DNA from 3 places in the Allobosea sp. P2_B12 genome. Region 2 is predicted to be linked to each of the others. Evidence: predicted binding sites of a transcription regulator. Region 2 holds the regulator's gene; each other region holds the start of a gene.
What was found. Region 2 encodes LexA, which represses DNA repair genes until DNA is damaged. Its sites were predicted from a motif close to TGTTCNNNNTGTGTTCNG; they were not measured.

Region 1 (6,048 bases), on a different contig from region 2:
CGCCAGGATCTGGTGGGCGGCCTCGCGGATCGCGCTGCGGCCATCGGCATGGCGCGAGCCCGAATGCGCCGGCCGGCCTTCGAGCTTGACCTCGAAGCGCCCGACGCCCTTGCGCGCGGTGACGATCTTGCCGCCCTCGCGCGCCGGTTCCGTCACCAGCACGGCAGCCGACGCCCGGCCGATCTGCTCGATCAGGCCGCGCGTCGTCGGCGAGCCGATCTCCTCGTCGGGCGTGAACAGGAAGACCATCGGCCGCTTCGCCGTGCCGGACAGCGCGACCTCCTTGAAGGCCTGGAGCGCGAGCCAGGCGCCGCCCTTCATGTCGTAGACGCCTGGCCCATAAAGCCTGTCGCCCTCGACGCGCACGGGCAGGTCGCGCGCGCTGGTCCCGACCGGATGGACCGTGTCGAGATGCGACATGACCGCGACCGACGCCTCGCCATTGTCGAGGCCGGCCCGCAGGATCAGGCTGTCGCCGAGGCCGTTGCGCCCGGGAATGCGCTCGACCGCGATCGGCAGACTTTCGACCTCGTGGGCGACCAGGTCCATCATGCCGTTAACGCCGGGCGTGTGGTGGGTGGGGCTTTCCAGGGCAAGCCAGACGGAGAGGGCGGAAACGCTGGGATCAATGCTGCTCATGATGCCGGCAGCTTCGCGAAGAACGCCGGCTCAGGCAAGAACGACGCGTGGGCCGGCCGCCCTGCCCTCGTTGCATGGCGTCACCCATCCGCGGGGCTTCAGGGTTGACATCGGCCATCACATTATTTAACCAATTGGTTAAGTAAATGACCTGACGCAAGCCGCGAAGACGACGATGGAGGACGCCATGAGCACGGTTCAGAAGATCACCCCCTTCCTGTGGTTCGACAATCAGGCTGAAGAGGCGGTCGCCTTCTATTTGTCCGTCTTCAAGAACGCCAAGGCCGGCCCGGTGATGCGCTGCGGCGATGCCGGTCCGGGACCCAAGGGTAGCGTCCTGTGTGCTTCCTTCGAGCTCGAAGGCATGCAGTTCACGGCGCTGAACGGCGGGCCGCATTTCACGCTCACCGAAGCGGTTTCGTTCCTCATCCATTGCGACTCGCAGGAGGAGGTCGACTACTTCTGGGAGAAGCTCGGCGAAGGCGGCCAGACCAGCCACTGCGGCTGGCTCAAGGACAAGTTCGGCCTGTCCTGGCAGGTCACGCCCGACCGGCTGCTCGAACTCAACATGGACCCGGACCCCGCCAAGGCCGGCCGCGTCATGCAGGCGATGATGCAGATGACGAAGATCGACATCGCCGCGCTGGAGCGCGCGGCGGTCGGCTGAACGGCCCCTTTTTGAGCCAGTAGAAGCGCGCCGTCATCCCGGGCGACCAAAGGGAGACCCGGGATCCATTCCGGAACGGTTCAGGCATGGATCCCGGATCGGCGCGGCTTCGCCGCTTGTCCGGGATGACGCCGCGCTGTTGCGATCACGCAAGCCCTGGCTTGAAGGCTTGCGACCTTACACCCGCCGGACGTTCCAGAAGGTCGGGAAGCTCGGCAGCACGCCGGTGATCGTCCGGCGATAGGCGGTCGGCTGGAAATACTGGCCGAGCGGCGCATAGGGCACGTCCTCGAAGACCTGGCGCTGGATGTCGGCGGCAATCCGCTTTTGCGCCGCGAGATCGGGCGCCTCGATCCAGGCTTCGCGCAGCGCCTCGATCTTGGGCGCGACCGGCCAGCCCGGCCAGGCCGCGGCGCCGTTGCCGCGCAGCGAGAGATGGCCGACGGGGTCGAACATGTCGAGCCCGGCCCAGCCGGTGAAGAAACAGTTCCAGCCGCCCTGCGAAGGCGGCTCCTTCTTGGCGCGCCTGGCGACGACGGTGCCCCAGTCCATGCTCTGGTAGTCGACATTCATGCCGATGCGCTTCAGCATCTCTCCGGCGACCTCGCATTCCGCCTTGAGGTTGGCGAGATCGGTGACGCCGAGCAGCACGACCTTCTCGCCGTTGTAGCCGGCCGCCGCCAGCGCCTGCTTGACCCGGCCGACATCGCGCGGGCTGTTCAGCACCTCCATGCCGGCATCGCTCGCCATCGGCGTGCCCGGCGGGAAGACGCCGACGCCGGCGCGCCAGAGCGCCTTGTCGGGCCCGCCGACCGCTTTCATGAACTCCGCCTGGTCGATCGCCAGCAGCATGGCGCGGCGGATCGCCGGATTGTCGAAGGGCGGATGCAGATGGTTCATCCGCATGATCGCGACCGCGCCGGTGGTCTCCTTGATGACGACCTCGATCGCCGGGTTCTTCGCCAGCACCGGCAGCAGATCCGGCAGCGGCTGCTCGACCCAGTCGATCTCGCCGCTCTGCAGCGCGGCCGCCGCCGTCGCCGGATCGGGCAGCGTGTGCCACTCGACCCGCTCGAAATGCACGATTTTTGGGCCGGCGGTCCGGCCCGGCTTGCCGTCGCCACGCGGGACATAGCCCGCGAATTTCTCGTAGACGGCGCGGCTGCCGGACTGGCGCTCGGCCGCGACGAAGCGGAACGGCCCACTGCCGACGACCTCGGTGACCTGGGTGAAGGCATCCGTCAGAGCCAGCCGCTCCGGCATGATCACCGGCATGAACGCCGTCATCTTGGCGAGCGCGTCGGGCAGAAGCGGAAACGGCTTCTTCAGCCGGAAGCGCAGGGTCCGGTCATCGACCGCAGCCAGTTCGTCGGTCAGGCCAAACAGCGTCTGGCCGAAGGAATCGCGCTTGCCCCAGCGCGTCAGGCTGGCGACGCAGTCGCGCGCCAGAACCGGCGCCCCGTCATGGAATTTCAGCCCGTCGCGCAGTCTGATGGTCCAGACCTTGCCGTCGGCATCGGGCACCGCGCCCTCGGCCATCTGAGCTTGAGCCTTGTAGGTCTCGTCCTGCCCGAACAGCGTGTCGTAGACCATGAAGGCGTGGTTGCGCGTCACCGTTGCGGTCGTCCAGATCGGATCGACGACCGCGAGGTCCGCCTGGGGTACGAACTTCAGGACCTTTGCATCTGCGGCCCCTGCGAGCCGTGGTGCAGAGAGGGTCAGCGCCGCCGCGCCGCCTGCCAGGAATCCGCGCCGTGTCGTCATCTCCGCCTCCCCTGTGACCGGAGGCCTTGTCTCAGGCAGGCCCCGCGATGACGCAGGCTATCGCAAGCCGCGTGCCAGCCCAAACCACCAGGAGAGCGAGTTCACACATGAGAACCGCGCCGCACCGGGGAAGCCCGGCACGACGCGGTGCAATGTTTTCAGGCGCGCCGATGCAGGCGCGTTCGGCGGTCGCGATGCAAATCCTAGAACGGGATGTCGTCGTCGAGATGGCTCGAGGACGAGCGCCCGCCGCCGCTGCTGGCGCCACCGCCCGCCATCGCCGGCTGGCGCGAGCCGCCACCACCGCTGCTGGGGCCGGAGCGGCCGAAGGACGAGCCGGAGGAGCGATCCTCCATCGATCCGCCGCCCTCGCCATACTCGTCCGAGCCGCCCTGGCCGCGGCTGTCGAGAATGGTCAGTTCGCCGCGGAAGCGCTGCAGCACGATCTCGGTGGTGTATTTCTCGACGCCGGACTGGTCCTGCCATTTGCGGGTCTGGAGTTGGCCCTCGATATAGATCTTCGAGCCCTTCTTCAGATACTGCTCGGCGACCTTGGCGAGGTTCTCGTTGAAGATCACGACGGAGTGCCACTCGGTGCGCTCCTTCTTCTCGCCCGACTGCTTGTCGCGCCAGGTCTCCGACGTCGCGATGCGCAGGTTGACGACCGGCTCGCCCGAGCCGAGACGCCGGACCTCGGGATCGCGGCCGAGATTGCCGACCAGAATGACCTTGTTGACGCTACCAGCCATGAGAGGCTCCATTTCCTGCGCACATCGAAACCGGCTTGCAACCGGAGCCGGACCCTACCGGCTGACCGCGCCACTATCAATCATGTTCCTGTTTTGTTCAAGGGCCATTTGCAGGGTTGTCCCCGGATTTCGTCGGCGCGTCCCGGAGACCGGGCAGGCTCAGGCCAGGCATTCGCCATCTCCCCAGACCATCGCTTCGGTCAGGCCGAGCGCCGCGAACTCCTCGGCCCTCAGCCCGGCCTCGCCGGCCGAGAAGAACTCGTCGAGTTGCGGTGGCGCCACCGTCGTGCCGCTGAGCATGGCATGCGCCTGGCCGCGATGATGGACCTGATGCTGGAACAGGTGCAGCAGCAGCCGGTCGAGCCGCTCGCGCTGGATGCTCGCTCCGCGATGCACCTCGACGACGCGGCCGAGGCCGGGCCCGGAGGCCGCCTCGACGACTGCGATCAGGCGCCGGTCCATCGCCTCCTGCGCGGCCTGCAGGGCGGGCAGAGTCGCGCAAGGCTCCGGATCGGCCCAGGCGGCGGGCCCGAGCCTGCCGCCTTCCATGGCGTCGATATAGAAATGGTCGATGATCAGGATGTGGTTCAGCGTCGCGCGCAGGCTCGGGAAGAACCCGGTGCGCGTCGCGACGAAATCCTGCTGCGACAGCCCTGCGCAGGCGTTCAGCAATCGATGGTTGGCCCAGAGATTGTTGCAGGCCATCGCCCGGTAGGGACGCAGCTCATCCATGACGGTGTCCTGCATGACGACCTCCTGTTCGACGAAACCACGCTATCACGGGCCGGCAGGTCAAGTCGCGGCAGCAGCTAGGCCGGATCGCGGCGCCCCCGCCTAGCCGTGTCGCTGCTCACGGATTTTCGGCAGGAACCAGGCGAGCAGGCCGATGGCCGGCAGGAACGAGCAGATCCGGTAGACCGCGTCGATGCCGATCTGGTCGGCGAGTTCGCCAAGGATCGCGGCCGCGACGCCGCCGAGCCCGAAGGACAGGCCGTAGAACAGCCCGCCGACGAGGCCGATGCGACCGGGCATCAGCTCCATCGCGTAGATCAGGATGGCCGCAAAGGCGCTCGACATGATCATGTTGATGACGATCGTCAGCACGCCGGTCCAGAACAGATCGGCGAAGGGCAGGATCAGCGTGAACGGCAAGGCGCCCAGGATCGAGAACCAGATGATCTTGTTGCGGCCGATCCGGTCTCCCAGCATCCCCCCGAACAACGCGCCTGCCGCCGACGAGGCGAGAAACAGGAAGAGCATGACCTGCGAGCTCTGCACCGACACCCCGAACTTGCCGATCAGGTAGAAGGTGTAGAACGAGCTGAAGCTCTGCGAATAGGCGTTCTTCGAGAACAGCAGGATGACGAGGATCGTCACGGCCAGAACCACGGCGCCGGCCGAGCGGGCCGGACCGGTGGCCGCCGCGCCCTTGGGGGCCGATGGCGTCGCTGCCTGCTGGCGCCGCAGTTCTGCATAGCACCCGGCCGTCCAGGTCAGCAGCATCATCGCGAGCAGCGCGGCGGCCGAGAACCAGGCCAGGCTGGCCTGGCCGCGCGGCACGATGATGAAGGCGGCAAGCAGCGGCCCGAGCGCGCCGCCGGTCTGGCCGCCGACCTGGAAGATGCCCTGCGCCAGCCCGTGCCGGCCGCCCGATGCGTTGCGCGCCATGCGGGTCGCCTCGGGATGGAAGATCGACGAGCCGAGCCCGACGCAACCCGCCGAAAGCAGCAGCAGCGGATAGCTGCCGGCATAGGCCAGCCCGATCAGCCCCGCCAGCGTGAAGCCCATGCCCGCCACCATCGAATAGGGCATCGGGTTCTTGTCGGAATAAGCACCGACCAGCGGCTGGAACAGAGAGGCCGTGATCTGGAAGGTCAGCGTGATCAGCCCGATCTGGCCGAAATCCAGCCCGTAGGCGGTCTTGATGATCGGATAGATCGCCGGGATCAGCGACTGCATCATGTCGTTGAGCAGATGCGTGGCGCTCAGCGCGATCAGGACCGGCATGGCGGCACGATGGGAAAGGCGGGCGGGCGTGCTGATGGTCATGTCCGGCGTTTCGTCTGGCGTCTTGTCGCGGTCGTCGGTTGCCTGGCTAACCAACCGATTGGACCCGCAAGAGGCGCGGCGCCAGCCGAAATCATGCAGGGACGGCATGCATCCAAGCAAGGAATGTCATGACCAAACAGCCCCGGAAGCCTTGCTTGAGCCCCTGATCTGTCGCTAAGG
Region 2 (6,048 bases):
AGGCGGGGAGCGGCCGATGCAGCCGGCGCCGGGGCAGGGGCGTTCAGCGGGACCGCGCGGTGCGCGGGTCGGCGTGCTGTCGCTGCGCCCGCCCGCCTTCGTGCTCGGCGGACCCGGCCTTCATCTGACGCTGTCCGCATGGCGGGATGGTCTTGTCGCCGCGTTGTCGCAGGAGGCCGAGCGCCGCCGGCTCTTCCTCTGGCTGCCGGTGATGATGGGAGCAGGCATCCTGCTCTACTTCGCCGCCGACCGCGAGCCGGCGCTCTGGGCACCGCTGACCGGCTTCTCCGGGGCCTGTGCCGGAGCGCTTGTGCTCAGGCAGCGCCGTCTCGCACCGTTCATCTGCCTTGGCTGCGCTGCCGCCTTCGCGGGCTTTGCAGCGGCGGCCTGGCGAACTGCGACGGTCGCCGCGCCGATGCTGGATCGTCCGCGCATCGGCCAGGTCACGGGTTTCGTGGAATCGGTCGAGGCGCGCGATGCCGGCGCCCGCCTCGTCATCCTGGTGACCGGGCTTGCCGGCGTGGAGCCCGAGCGCTGGCCCAGGCGTGTCCGCGTCAATGTCCGCGCCGGCACGGTCTCGCCGGGCGATCATATCGCGGCCGTGGCGCGCCTGCTGCCGCCGCCGGGTCCGGCACGGCCGGGCGGCTATGATTTCGGCCGCGATGCCTTCTTTCGCGGGCTTGGCGCCGTTGGCAGCATTCCTGGCAAGATCAGTCTGACGCCGCCACCGCGTCCGCCGCCGAGCGAGTTGATGCTGGCGGCGGGAATCGACCGTGCGCGCAACGCCCTGACCCGTCGCATCGCCGAGATCGGCGGCGGCCAGGCCGGCGCCATGGCGGCCGCTCTCGTCACCGGCAAGCGCGGCCTGATCACCGAGACCACCAATACCGATCTGCGCGCGGCCGGCATCTACCACATCGTTTCGATCTCGGGCCTGCATATGGTGCTGGCCGCTGGCACGATCTTCTGGCTGGTGCGGGCGCTGCTCGCTTTGTCGCAGACGCTGGCGCTGCGATGGCCGGTCAAGAAGTTCGCCGCCGTCGCGGCCATGATCGGCGCGATCGGCTACTGCGTCTTTTCGGGCGCCGAGGTCGCGACGGTGCGCTCGCTGATCATGACGCTCGTCATGCTCGGCGCGATCCTGGTCGACCGTCCGGCGCTGAGCATGCGCAATCTCGCGCTGGCGGCGATGATCGTGCTGCTGCGCGAACCCGAGGCCCTGCTGGGGCCGAGCTTCCAGATGTCCTTCGGCGCGGTCGCGGCGCTCATCGCCTTCGCCGAGCGCTGGGAGAACCGCGGCCGCCCTCAGCCGCCCTCTGTCCTGCCCTGGCCAATCCGGCCGCTCTGGATCGCGGCGACCGGCATCGTGATCACGACGCTGCTGGCGACGGCCGCGACCGCGCCCTTCGGCGCCTATCACTTCCAGACCTTCAATCCCTTCGGCCTGCTCGGCAACGCGCTGGCGCTGCCTTTCGTGTCTCTCTGCGTCATGCCGGCGGCGGTCTTCGGCGTGCTGGCCTATCCCTTCGGGCTCGATGCACCGGCCTGGTGGCTGATGGGCTTTGCCTCGGACGTCGTGCTGAAGCTGGCGCATTGGGTCGCGACCATCGACCATTCGACGCTCGTCATCGCTGCCTTCGGTCCGGCGGCGCTCGCCTGCTTCGCCGCATCGCTGCTCTGGATCACGCTCTGGACGACGAAGCTGCGCCTGCTCGCCATCCTGCCGCTGATTGGAGGCGTCGCCGTCGCCGCGAAGCCCGAGCGGCCCGACATCCTGATCGAGCGCGACGGCTCCGGCATCGCCGTGCGCGGCAAGGACGACCGGTTGATCCTGGCCGGCAAGCCGAGCCGCTTCGTCCTGCAGCAATGGCTCACCGCCGATGGCGACGGCCGCAACCCCGATGACTTCGCCTTGCGCCAGGGCGCGGCCTGCGATGCGCTCGGCTGCGTGATCGCGACGAAGGATGGTCGCAGCATCGCCTATGCCCGCGACCGGCTCGCTATCATCGAGGATTGCCGGCGCGCCGACCTCGTCGTCACACCAATCCCCTGGACCGCGCCCTGCGCCGCGAAACTCGTCGACCGCACGGCCTTGAACCGTGATGGCGCGACCGCGCTGGTGCGCCGGCTCGGCGGCTGGCGCAGCCACGCTTCCGAGCAGGGCGGCGACCGCCCCTGGAGCCGCAAGGCCGAGACCCCGCCGTCAGCGCAGGCACGGCAGACCGCACCGGCAGCGCAAGCCGCAGCGCCGCCCGTGGACGACGCCGAGCCCGAGCGGCTTCCGTAAGGCCGCGGCTTCAGTAGCGCCGCATCAGATTGACCAGCCGGCCCTGGATCTTGACCCGGTCCGGGCCGAGCACGCGCGTTTCATAGGCCGGATTGGCGGCTTCGAGCGCGATCGAGGAGCCGCGCTTGCGCAGCCGCTTCAGCGTTGCTTCCTCGTCGTCGATCAGGGCGACGATGATGTCGCCGGTATTGGCGCTGTCCTGGCGCCGGATCACCACCGTGTCGCCGTCGAGGATGCCGGCATCGACCATGGAATCGCCGCGAACCTCGAGCGCGTAATGCTCGCCCGTGCCGAGCATGTCGGCCGGCAGGGCGACGCTATGGCTGCGGCTCTGGATCGCGGAGATCGGCGTGCCGGCCGCGATGCGACCCATCACCGGGATCGAGATGGTTCCCCGCGCATCCTCGGGCACGGTCTCGACCGGCCTGACCTTGCCGAGCCCGCCATCCCGGCCGAGCCCGCCATCCTTGCCGAGTCCGCCCTGGACGATCGACGGATTGAAACGGCCGCGTGCGGCTGGCTGGCCGCCGGCACCGACGCCCTCGGGCAGCTTGATGATCTCGAGCGCCCGGGCCCGGTTCGGCAGGCGGCGGATGAAGCCGCGCTCCTCCAGCGCCATGATCAGGCGGTGGATGCCGGATTTGGACTTCAGATCGAGCGCGTCCTTCATCTCGTCGAAGGAGGGCGGCACGCCGCTTTCGCGCAGGCGTTCCTGGATGAAGCGAAGCAGTTCGAACTGTTTGCGTGTCAGCATGGTCCCCGCCGGCGCGATGATGATTGAATCTGGGTTCGGATTCGAAACAAATCACGAACACCATACTCGTTCGTGTTGTGTTCTGCAAGCAAAACGCGCGCGGGACCAGCGTTCAGCGCAGCCTGATGATGCGGCAGGGATCGCCTTTTCTGGCGGGCGCTGCAAAGGCGGGGCGGATTGCCAGCGCCTGCGCGCGTGCCAGCAGGCCGAGCATCGAGGAATCCTGCCGGTCGAACGGCGTCGCTTCCCAGCCGGCTTCTGTCAAAGCGAGGTCGGAGCGCAGGTAATCCTCGCGCTCGTCATTGGCCGGCATGTCGCGGCCGAGGATGCCGGGTTCGCTGCGATCGCGCTCGGGATCGGGCATGCCCAGCAGCGCCTCGATCAGCGGCACGACGAAGAGATGGCCACAGACGATCGAGGAGACCGGGTTGCCGGGCAGGCCGACCGCGACCATCTCGCCGAGCCGGCCGGTCATCATCGGCTTGCCCGGGCGCATCGCGATCTTCCAGAAGCCGAGAGCCATGCCGCCCCGCGTCAGCGCCTCCTGCACGAGGTCGTGCGCGCCGACCGAGGCGCCGCCCAGCGTGATCAGCACATCGGCGCCGGCCGAGCGGGCGCGCTCGATCCGAGCGGCGAGATCGGGATAATTGTCGCGCGCGATGCCGAGATCGAGCGCGGTCGCGCCGGCCTGCTCGACCAGCGCAGCCAGCGAGAAGCTGTTCGAGGCGACGATCTGGTCGGGTCCGACGATTTCTCCGGGCGAGACGAGTTCGTCGCCGGTGGCGAGGATCGCGACCAGCGGCTTAGCGCGCACCGGCAGGGCCGGATGTCCTGCCGCGGCAGCGAGGCCCAACGCGGCGCTGTCGAGCCTGCGCCCTGCCTTGAGCAGCACGTCGCCCGTGGTGAAGTCGAGCCCGGCTGCTCGGATGAACTTGCCCTTGGCCGCGCCCTCCCGAATGCGGATCGTATCGGTGCCGACGCCGTCGGCATTCTCCTGGATCAGGATGGTATCGGCACCTTCAGGGATCGGCGCGCCGGTGAAGATGCGCACGGCCTCGCCGGCCGCAAGTGAGCCCGCAAAGGAGCGACCGGCAGCGGATTCGCCGATGACGCGCAAGGTACTGCCCAGCGCCAGATCGTCCGCCCGCACGGCATAGCCATCCATCGCCGAATTGGCGAAGGGCGGTTGCGTCCGCAGCGCGACAACGTCCGCGGCCAGCACGCGCCAGGCGCATTGCACCAGCGGCAGGGTCTCGGCCGGGGTCGCTGCCGGCACGCTGTCGAGCAGCGCCTTCAGCGCGACCGGGACCGGGGTCAGGGCCATCAGATGGTCTCCGCCTCGGCGCCGCCGGCCTCGAAGGTGCCGGACTTGCCGCCCGATTTGTGCAGGAGCCGGATGCCCTCGATCCGCATGGCCCGGTCGGCCGCCTTGACCATGTCGTAGACCGTCAGGCAGGCGACGCTGACGGCGGTCAGCGCCTCCATCTCGACGCCGGTCTGGCCCTTCATCCTGACCTCGGCGCGCACGCGCACGCCCGGCAGCGCCTCGTCCAGCTCCAGATCGACCGTAACCTTACTGATCAGCAGCGGGTGGCAGAGCGGGATCAGCTCATGCGTCTTCTTGGCGGCCATGATGCCGGCGAGCCGGGCGGTACCCAGCACGTCGCCCTTCTTGGCATCGCCGTCGCGCACGATCGCCAGAGTCTGCGGCTGCATCACGACGCAGCCTTCCGCGATGGCGGTCCGCGAGGTCTCCGCCTTTTCGCCGACATCGACCATATGGGCCTGTCCGCGCGCATCGAGATGGCTGAGCTGGCTCACGCTGCGCTGTCCTGCATCCCGGTGAGGAGTTCGCGCGTCGCAGCCGCGACATCGGCCTGCCGCATCAGGCTTTCGCCGACGAGAAAGGTGCCGACGCCGATCCGGTTCAGCCTGAGGATGTCTGCATGGCTAAAGATGCCGCTCTCGCTGACGACGATGCGGTCCACCGGCACGCGCGGCGCCAGCCTTTCGGTGACCGCAAGATCGACCTTGAAATCGCGCAGATCGCGGTTGTTGATGCCGAGCAACGGGCTCTTCAGGGCAAGCGCGCGGTCGAGCTCGGCTTCGTCATGGACCTCGACCAGAACGTCCATGCCGAGCTCGAAGGCCGTAGCCTCGAGATCGCGCGCGGTGGCGTCGTCGACGCCGGCCATGATGATCAGGATGCAGTCGGCGCCCCAGGCCCGCGCCTCGAAGACCTGGTAGGGATCGTAGAGGAAATCCTTGCGCAGCGCCGGCAGGCCCGAGGCCGAGCGCGCCTGCATCAGGAACTCCGGCTGGCCCTGGAAGGAGGGGCCGTCGGTCAGCACGGAAATGCAGGCTGCCCCGCCCGCCGCATAGGCTCGCCCCAACGCCGGCGGGTCGAAATCGGCGCGGATTAGGCCCTTGGACGGGCTGGCCTTCTTGATCTCCGCGATCAGTGCCGGGCGCCCCTCCGCGAGCTTCGCCGAGAGCGCTTTGGCGAAACCGCGTGGCTTGGGGGCGGAGCGCGCCCGGCTTTCGATCTGGCCGATGGGCACGGCCTGCTTGGCGGCTGCGATTTCCCGGCGCTTATAGGCCTCGATCTTCGCGAGGATGTCGGTCATGGCCGCCTCACGCGTTCGAGGAGGCGACGAGCGAAGCCAGCGTCGCCTTGGCCTTGCCGGAATCGAGCGCGGCCTGCGCCTGCGCCAGCCCGTCGCTGAGATCGGCGGCCTTGCCCGCGACCACGAGCGCTGCCGCGGCGTTGAAGGCCGCGATATCGCGGAATGCCGTCTTCTCGCCGTCGAGAACCGCCCGCAGCGCAGCCGCGTTCTGGGCCGGCTCGCCGCCGCGCAGATCTTCGGGCCTGGCGCGCGGCAGACCGACATCGTCGGGGCTGATCGTGAAGCTCTCGACCTTGCCGTCCTGGAGGGAGACGACGCGGGTCGGCCCGGTGGTGGTGATCTCGTCGAGCCCATCGGAGCCGTGCACGGCCCAGATCCGC
Region 3 (6,048 bases), on a different contig from region 2:
CGAGCGCGCCCGCACGGGCTTGACGAGGAAGCCGGTGAAGCCGGCGTCACGCGGTGAACCGAACTGCCGGCGCTCCAGCGGCGACAGCATGATCAGGCAATCGGCCACGCCTGCGGCACGCGCGGCATCGGCCATGGCGGTGGCCGCCTCGTAACCGATCGACTGATCGATCAGGGCGGCATCGAAAGCTGTCCCATCCCGCAGCAGCGCCAGGCCCTCGCCGGCATCCGCGGCCAGCATGGCGATGCCGCCGGTTGCCGCGATCGTCTCCCGGAGAAAACCGGCGCCGAAGGGGGCGCCCGAGACGATCAGCACGCGCTTGCCCTGCCAGTCCGGCGGGGCAGGGGCGGCGGCATCCGTGGCGACCGGCAGAGGCAAGCGGACACGGAAGAGCGCGCCCTCGCCTGCCCCGGCGTCGTCTGCCCTGCCCTCGACGCCGACGGAGCCGCCCATCAGCACGGCGAGCCGGCGCACGATGGCCAGCCCGAGCCCGGTGCCCTCGTGCCGGCGCGCCGCGGAATCGTCGGCCTGCTCGAACTCCTCGAAGATCGCCTGGCGGCGGTCTTCCGGGATACCCGGCCCGGTATCGGCCACCGCGATCTCGACCATGTCGCCATCGCGGCCGATGCGGATGCCGACGCCGCCCTGATCGGTGAACTTGATCGCGTTGCCGACGAGATTGAGCAGGATTTGCCGGAGTCTGTCGCGGTCCCCGATCAGATGCGTCGGCAGGTCCGGCGCAAGATGGGCGGCGAGCTCGATGCCCTTGGCCTGGGCACGGGGCGCCATCAGCTCCGAGACCGTCTCGACCAGCAAGGCGAGATCGAAACGCTCGCTGGCGAGTTCGAGCTTGCCGGCTTCGACCTTGGCGAAGTCGAGAATGTCATCGACGAGCCCGAGCAGTGCCTCGCCGGAGGTCCTGAGCGCGCGGACATAGGTCGTCTGCTCCGGATCGAGCCCGGTGTCGCCGAGCAGATCGGCCATGCCGAGGATGCCGTTGAGCGGCGTGCGGAATTCATGGCTGACCGTGGCGAGGAAACGTGATTTCGCCTCGTTCGCACTCTCGGCGCGGGCGCGGGCCTCGACCAGTTCCTGTTCGCCGGCGATCCGCGCCGTGATGTCGCGGCCGACGCGCTGCAGCACCGTCCTGCCCAGCGCGACCGGCACCACGGTCTCGACCCAGGAAATCCAGCGCTCGCCATCGGGCGTCGCGAGGCACTCGTCGAAGACGCGGGCCCCACCATCGAGTGCCAGAGCGGGGCGGCAGGCCACCAGTTGCGGTATGGCAACGGCGCCGACGACCTCGGTCTCGTCCAGCCCGAGCAGGGCGGCATAGGCGCCATTGGCGTAGACGATGCGGGCGCCGTCGCGGCGCACGATCAGGTCGCCCTGCGCCTCGATCAGGCTGCGGTAATGCTCCTCGCTGTCGGCCAGCGCCCAGAGGCGATCATTGAGTTTCTCGACATCACCAGCCAGATCCGCCGCCTGCCGGACGATGCGGTCACGCTGCCGCAGCAATGTCAGGGCAGCGACGCCCGCAAACAGCGCGAGCGCCACCACCGCAAGCGCGGGCCAGGGGGATGAGAGAGGATCCATCGCCCCAATCTAGCAGCGGCCCGTTGAAGAAACGTTGGCCGAAGCCGCGATTTTGACGGATCGCATGAGGCAATCCGTTAACCTCACGCCCCTCGACGACTGGAGTGAGGATCAGGCCGCCTGCGCCATCTGGTCGCCTCGCGAGCGATAGGACAGCGCCTCCGCCAGATGGATGCGGCCGACCTTCGCCTCGCCGTCGAGATCGGCCAGCGTGCGCGCCACCTTGAGCACGCGGTGATAGGCGCGCGCGGTCAGGCGCATCGCATCGGCGGCGTCACGCAGCAAGGACAGGCCGGCATTGTCCGGCCGGGCGATGTCATCGAGCACCGTTGCAGGGCAGGCCGCGTTGGTCGTGACATTGGACAGCCCCAAAGCCTCAAAGCGCGCGGTCTGGAGGAGCCGCGCCGCGGCGACGCGGGCGGCGACCTGCGCCGAACCCTCGCTCGCCGCCGGCAGGATCAGATCAGCCGCAGTGACGGCTGGAACATCGATCGTAATATCGATGCGGTCGAGCATCGGGCCCGAGATGCGGCCCTGGTATTGTGCCATGCAACGCTCGTTCTGCTGGCGCCGGCAGGCGAAGCCGGGCTCGGTCGCCTTGCCACAGCGGCAAGGGTTCATCGCGGCGACGAGCTGGAAACGGGCCGGGTAGACGGCGCGGTGATTGGCCCGCGAGATCAGCACGTCCCCGGTCTCCATCGGCTGGCGCAGCGCATCGAGCGCCTGGGCCTGGAACTCGGGCAATTCGTCGAGGAAGAGCACGCCGTGATGCGCCAGCGAGACCTCGCCGGGCCTGGCTTGCAGACCGCCGCCGACCAGCGCCGCCATCGAGGCCGAGTGATGCGGCGCGCGAAAAGGCCGCCGGTCGGTCAGCGCGCCGTCGGCAAGGTGGCCGGCGACGGACAGCACCATCGAGACCTCGAGCAACTCGCGTGGGTTGAGCGGTGGCAGGATCGAGGGCAAGCGGCTTGCCAGCATCGACTTGCCCGCGCCCGGCGGACCGTTCATCAGGAGGTTGTGGCCTCCGGCAGCGGCGATCTCGAGCACGCGCCTGGCGCTTTCCTGGCCCTTGATGTCGGCGAGATCGGGCAGCGGGCCCGATTGCCGCGCCACCGCCGGTTCCGGCCGGGCCATCACCTGCGTGCCCTTGAAGTGGTTGGCGAGCTGGATCAGCGAACGCGGCGCGAGAATGTCGATATCGGCCGCAGCCCAGGCGGCCTCCGAGCCCGATGCATGCGGGCAGATCAGCCCCTGGCCCCGGCCATAGGCCGCGATCGCCGCCGGCAGCACGCCGGCCACCGCCGTGATCGAACCGTCGAGCGCAAGCTCGCCCAGCACGGTATAGCCCGCCAGCGCGTCGGCGGGGATCGCGCCGATCGCGGCCATCACGGCCAGCGCGATCGGCAGGTCGTAATGACTGCCCTCCTTGGGGAGATCGGCCGGAGCGAGGTTGACGGTGATGCGCTTGGCCGGCAGCGCGAGGCCGGACGCGATCAGCGCGGCGCGCACGCGTTCCTTGCTTTCGCCCACGGCCTTGTCGGGCAATCCCACCAGGATGAAGGCAACGCCTCCGGGCGTGACCTGGACCTGAACGTCGACGGCGCGCGCCTCGATCCCCTCGAACGCCACCGTCGCGACCCGCGTCACCATCAGCACCACCCCATTCCCCAAGGAGAGGCTAGCTGACCGCGCGCAACCGCGCAAGAACATATCGGGAACTTATTCGACCATACCGTCACGCATGAGCTGGTCGGTTACCGCCTCGTGACGATGCCGATCTTGGGCTCGGGCGGCGTGCCGAGTTTCAGCAGCAGGAAGCCGAGCAGGAAGGCGATCAGCGCGGCGGGCGCCAGCAGCAGATTGACCATGACCGGGTCCCACAGCAGCGGATGGATGCTGCGTTCGATCAGGGGCTGGAGCGCGTTGATGCGCTCGCCGAGCAGCATCGACAGCGCCAGTCCCGTTTGCGTGTATTGCAGCGAGGAATTGGCGATCGAGCGTGCGCCATCGATGACGAGAGAGACGAATCCGGCCGCGACGATGAGATAGCCGAGAAGCCGCAGCAGGAACCGCACCATCCGTTCGTCCTCATCGATCCCTGCAGCCGGCGCGCCTGTCACCTGCCGAGCAGCCGCGCCTGAAGGACGGCATGCCATGACGACCGCAGTCTTGGTTGATTGCTTGCTTCGTCGATTGCCGGCCTTCGTGCCCGATGTGCCCGTTCGGCTGCGGCTTTGCAACCGCCGCGGGCGCCGTTTTCGCGGCATCTGCCGACCGGCACCAGAACGCTCTTGAAAGAAGCCGGCTCGACGGTCATAAGCAGCGCGCCGGACAGGTGGCCGAGTGGTTGAAGGCGCACGCCTGGAAAGTGTGTATACGGGAAACCGTATCGAGGGTTCGAATCCCTCCCTGTCCGCCAGCTAGTTCTCAACCTCCCACATTTGCAGCGCAGTGCGGCGAAATCGGCGGAGTTTCCGGGCGTTAGCGCTTGGGCCGATATCTCTCGTCGAGCCAAAACTCAGAAGACTTGGCGCCTTCCAAGAGCCATTCTCGGCGCCGGAGCCTTCCACTACGGTTGCGAGCGAGAACCGAAGTGGTCGGCAGCTGCCGTCGTTCATGTCTCAAGTTGGCCCTAAGCCGACACTCGTAACGTCCGGTTTGCGTGCTGATAATCCTGCAAGCTCCGACCTCTCGCGTGAACTATCCGGGGAGGAACGCCACCTGGCCATTCGCATCGCGCAACATCTCAATGCGGACGCCATAGAGGCACTCCAGCCGTTCCGGGGTGAGCAGGTCATCTGCGCGCCCGCTCGCCAGCGCCTCTCCGTCGCGGATCATCATGACGCGGTCGGCATGGCGCAGGGCCTGGTTGGGGTCGTGGGTCGTGAAGAGCACGCCGAGGCCTTCGGCAGCTAGCCGGCGGATTTCGCTCATCACCCGGCCCTGATTGCCGAAGTCGAGGCTCGCGGTCGGCTCGTCCAGGACGACATAGGCCGGCTCCTGCGCCAGCGCCCGGGCGATCAGCACCAACTGGCGCTCGCCGCCGGAGATCAGCGTGTAGGGACGCTCGGCAAGTCGGGCGATGCCGAGCCGTTCGAGCATCGCATGGGCTACCTCATGATCGCGGGCGGAGGGGGCGGCGAAAAGCCCGCCATGGGCGCTGCGTCCCATCCGTACGACCGACAGCACCGTGAAGGCGAAGGTGCCGGCATGGGCCTGCGGCACATAGCCGAGCGCGCGGGCGCGCTGCGGCGGCGCGATGGGCACGCCATCCAACGTCAGCGAGCCGCCCTGTGCTGCCAGCAAACCGAGCAGCGTTTTCAGCAGGGTGGTCTTGCCGCTGCCATTGGGACCGAGCAGGGCCAGCACCTCGCCGCGTGCGAGGTCGAGCGCGATGCCGCGGCCGATGACGCGCTCGCGATAGCCATAGGTCAGGTTGGCGGCGGCAAGGCTCACGTCCAGCCTCCGCGCGCCGAGGCCAGCAGCCAGATGAAGAACGGTGTGCCGATCACGGCAGTGAGGATGCCGAGCGGCGTCTCGACCGGGCCGACTGTCCGCGCCAGCGTGTCGATGACGAGCATATAGCCGTCGCCGAGGACGGCGGTTGTCGGCACCAGCTTGCCGAAATCGGGGCCGACGAGGAAGCGCGCGAGATGCGGCACGACGAGCCCAACCCAGCCGATGATGCCGGCCGTCGCGACGCTCGCCGCCGTCACCAATGTCGCGGCGACGACGATGGCGAGGCGTAAAGGTCCGGTGCGCAAGCCGAGCGCGCGGGCTTCCTCCTCCGGCAGGGACATCGCGTTCATGCGCCAGCGCAGCGCGACCAGCACGGCGCAGCCGAGCAAGACGGGTCCGAGCAGCGGCACAAGGTCGGCCTTGGCGGTCCCCGCCAGGCTGCCAAGCAGCCAGAAGGTCATGGCGGGAAGTTGGTTGTAGGGGTCGGCCCAGTATTTCACGAGGCCGATGCCGGCGCCGAGCAGCGAGCCGATGACGACGCCGGTCAGCACCAGCACCAGTACGGGATCGCCGCGCCGGATCGTCGATCCGACCGCATAGACCGCACCGACCGCGATGAGCCCGCCGATGAAGGCCGAGAGCTGGATCGCGAAGAGGCCGAGCGAGAGATAGATGCCGATGACCGCGCCGAGCGCCGCGCCCGATGAGGCGCCGAGGATGTCGGGCGAGACCAGCGGGTTGCGGAACAGGCCCTGGAAGGCCGTACCTGCGACGGCGAGCGCAGCCCCGCAGAGCAGGGCCGCGAGCACGCGCGGCCCGCGGATATTCCAGATCACGATCTCGATCTGCGGCGGCAGGCCGGAGGGCTGGCCGCTCAGGCCGGACCAGAGCAGGCGAGCCAGATCGCCGGGGCCGATCGGGAACCGTCCAAGCCCGAAGGCGAGCAGGATGGCGATGGCGAGCAGCGCGAGCGCGATGGCGTTTCCGCGCAAG

Region 1: the regulator LexA is predicted to act here: its motif matches at 3,903-3,920, upstream of ssb (single-stranded DNA-binding protein).
Region 3: the regulator LexA is predicted to act here: its motif matches at 3,299-3,316, upstream of AC1DYU_RS14480 (YifB family Mg chelatase-like AAA ATPase).

Annotation. Positions count from the first base shown of each region.
Region 1 is NZ_JBFUDG010000013.1:82,801-88,848, reverse strand. It holds gene AC1DYU_RS23120 (M20 family metallopeptidase) at 1-639, opposite strand, end outside; gene AC1DYU_RS23115 (VOC family protein) at 827-1,306, shown strand; gene AC1DYU_RS23110 (ABC transporter substrate-binding protein) at 1,484-3,070, opposite strand; gene ssb (single-stranded DNA-binding protein) at 3,274-3,819, opposite strand; gene AC1DYU_RS23100 (DinB family protein) at 3,979-4,566, opposite strand; gene AC1DYU_RS23095 (MFS transporter) at 4,654-5,868, opposite strand.
Region 2 is NZ_JBFUDG010000001.1:737,924-743,971, forward strand. It holds gene AC1DYU_RS03590 (ComEC/Rec2 family competence protein) at 17-2,287, shown strand; gene lexA (transcriptional repressor LexA) at 2,298-3,041, opposite strand; gene AC1DYU_RS03600 (molybdopterin molybdotransferase MoeA) at 3,154-4,365, opposite strand; gene moaC (cyclic pyranopterin monophosphate synthase MoaC) at 4,365-4,862, opposite strand; gene trpC (indole-3-glycerol phosphate synthase TrpC) at 4,859-5,668, opposite strand; gene trpD (anthranilate phosphoribosyltransferase) at 5,676-6,048, opposite strand, start outside.
Region 3 is NZ_JBFUDG010000005.1:172,898-178,945, reverse strand. It holds gene AC1DYU_RS14485 (ATP-binding protein) at 1-1,596, opposite strand, end outside; gene AC1DYU_RS14480 (YifB family Mg chelatase-like AAA ATPase) at 1,708-3,246, opposite strand; gene AC1DYU_RS14475 (PetM family of cytochrome b6f complex subunit 7) at 3,351-3,674, opposite strand; tRNA gene AC1DYU_RS14470 (tRNA-Ser) at 3,926-4,015, shown strand; gene AC1DYU_RS14465 (ABC transporter ATP-binding protein) at 4,297-5,052, opposite strand; gene AC1DYU_RS14460 (FecCD family ABC transporter permease) at 5,049-6,048, opposite strand, start outside.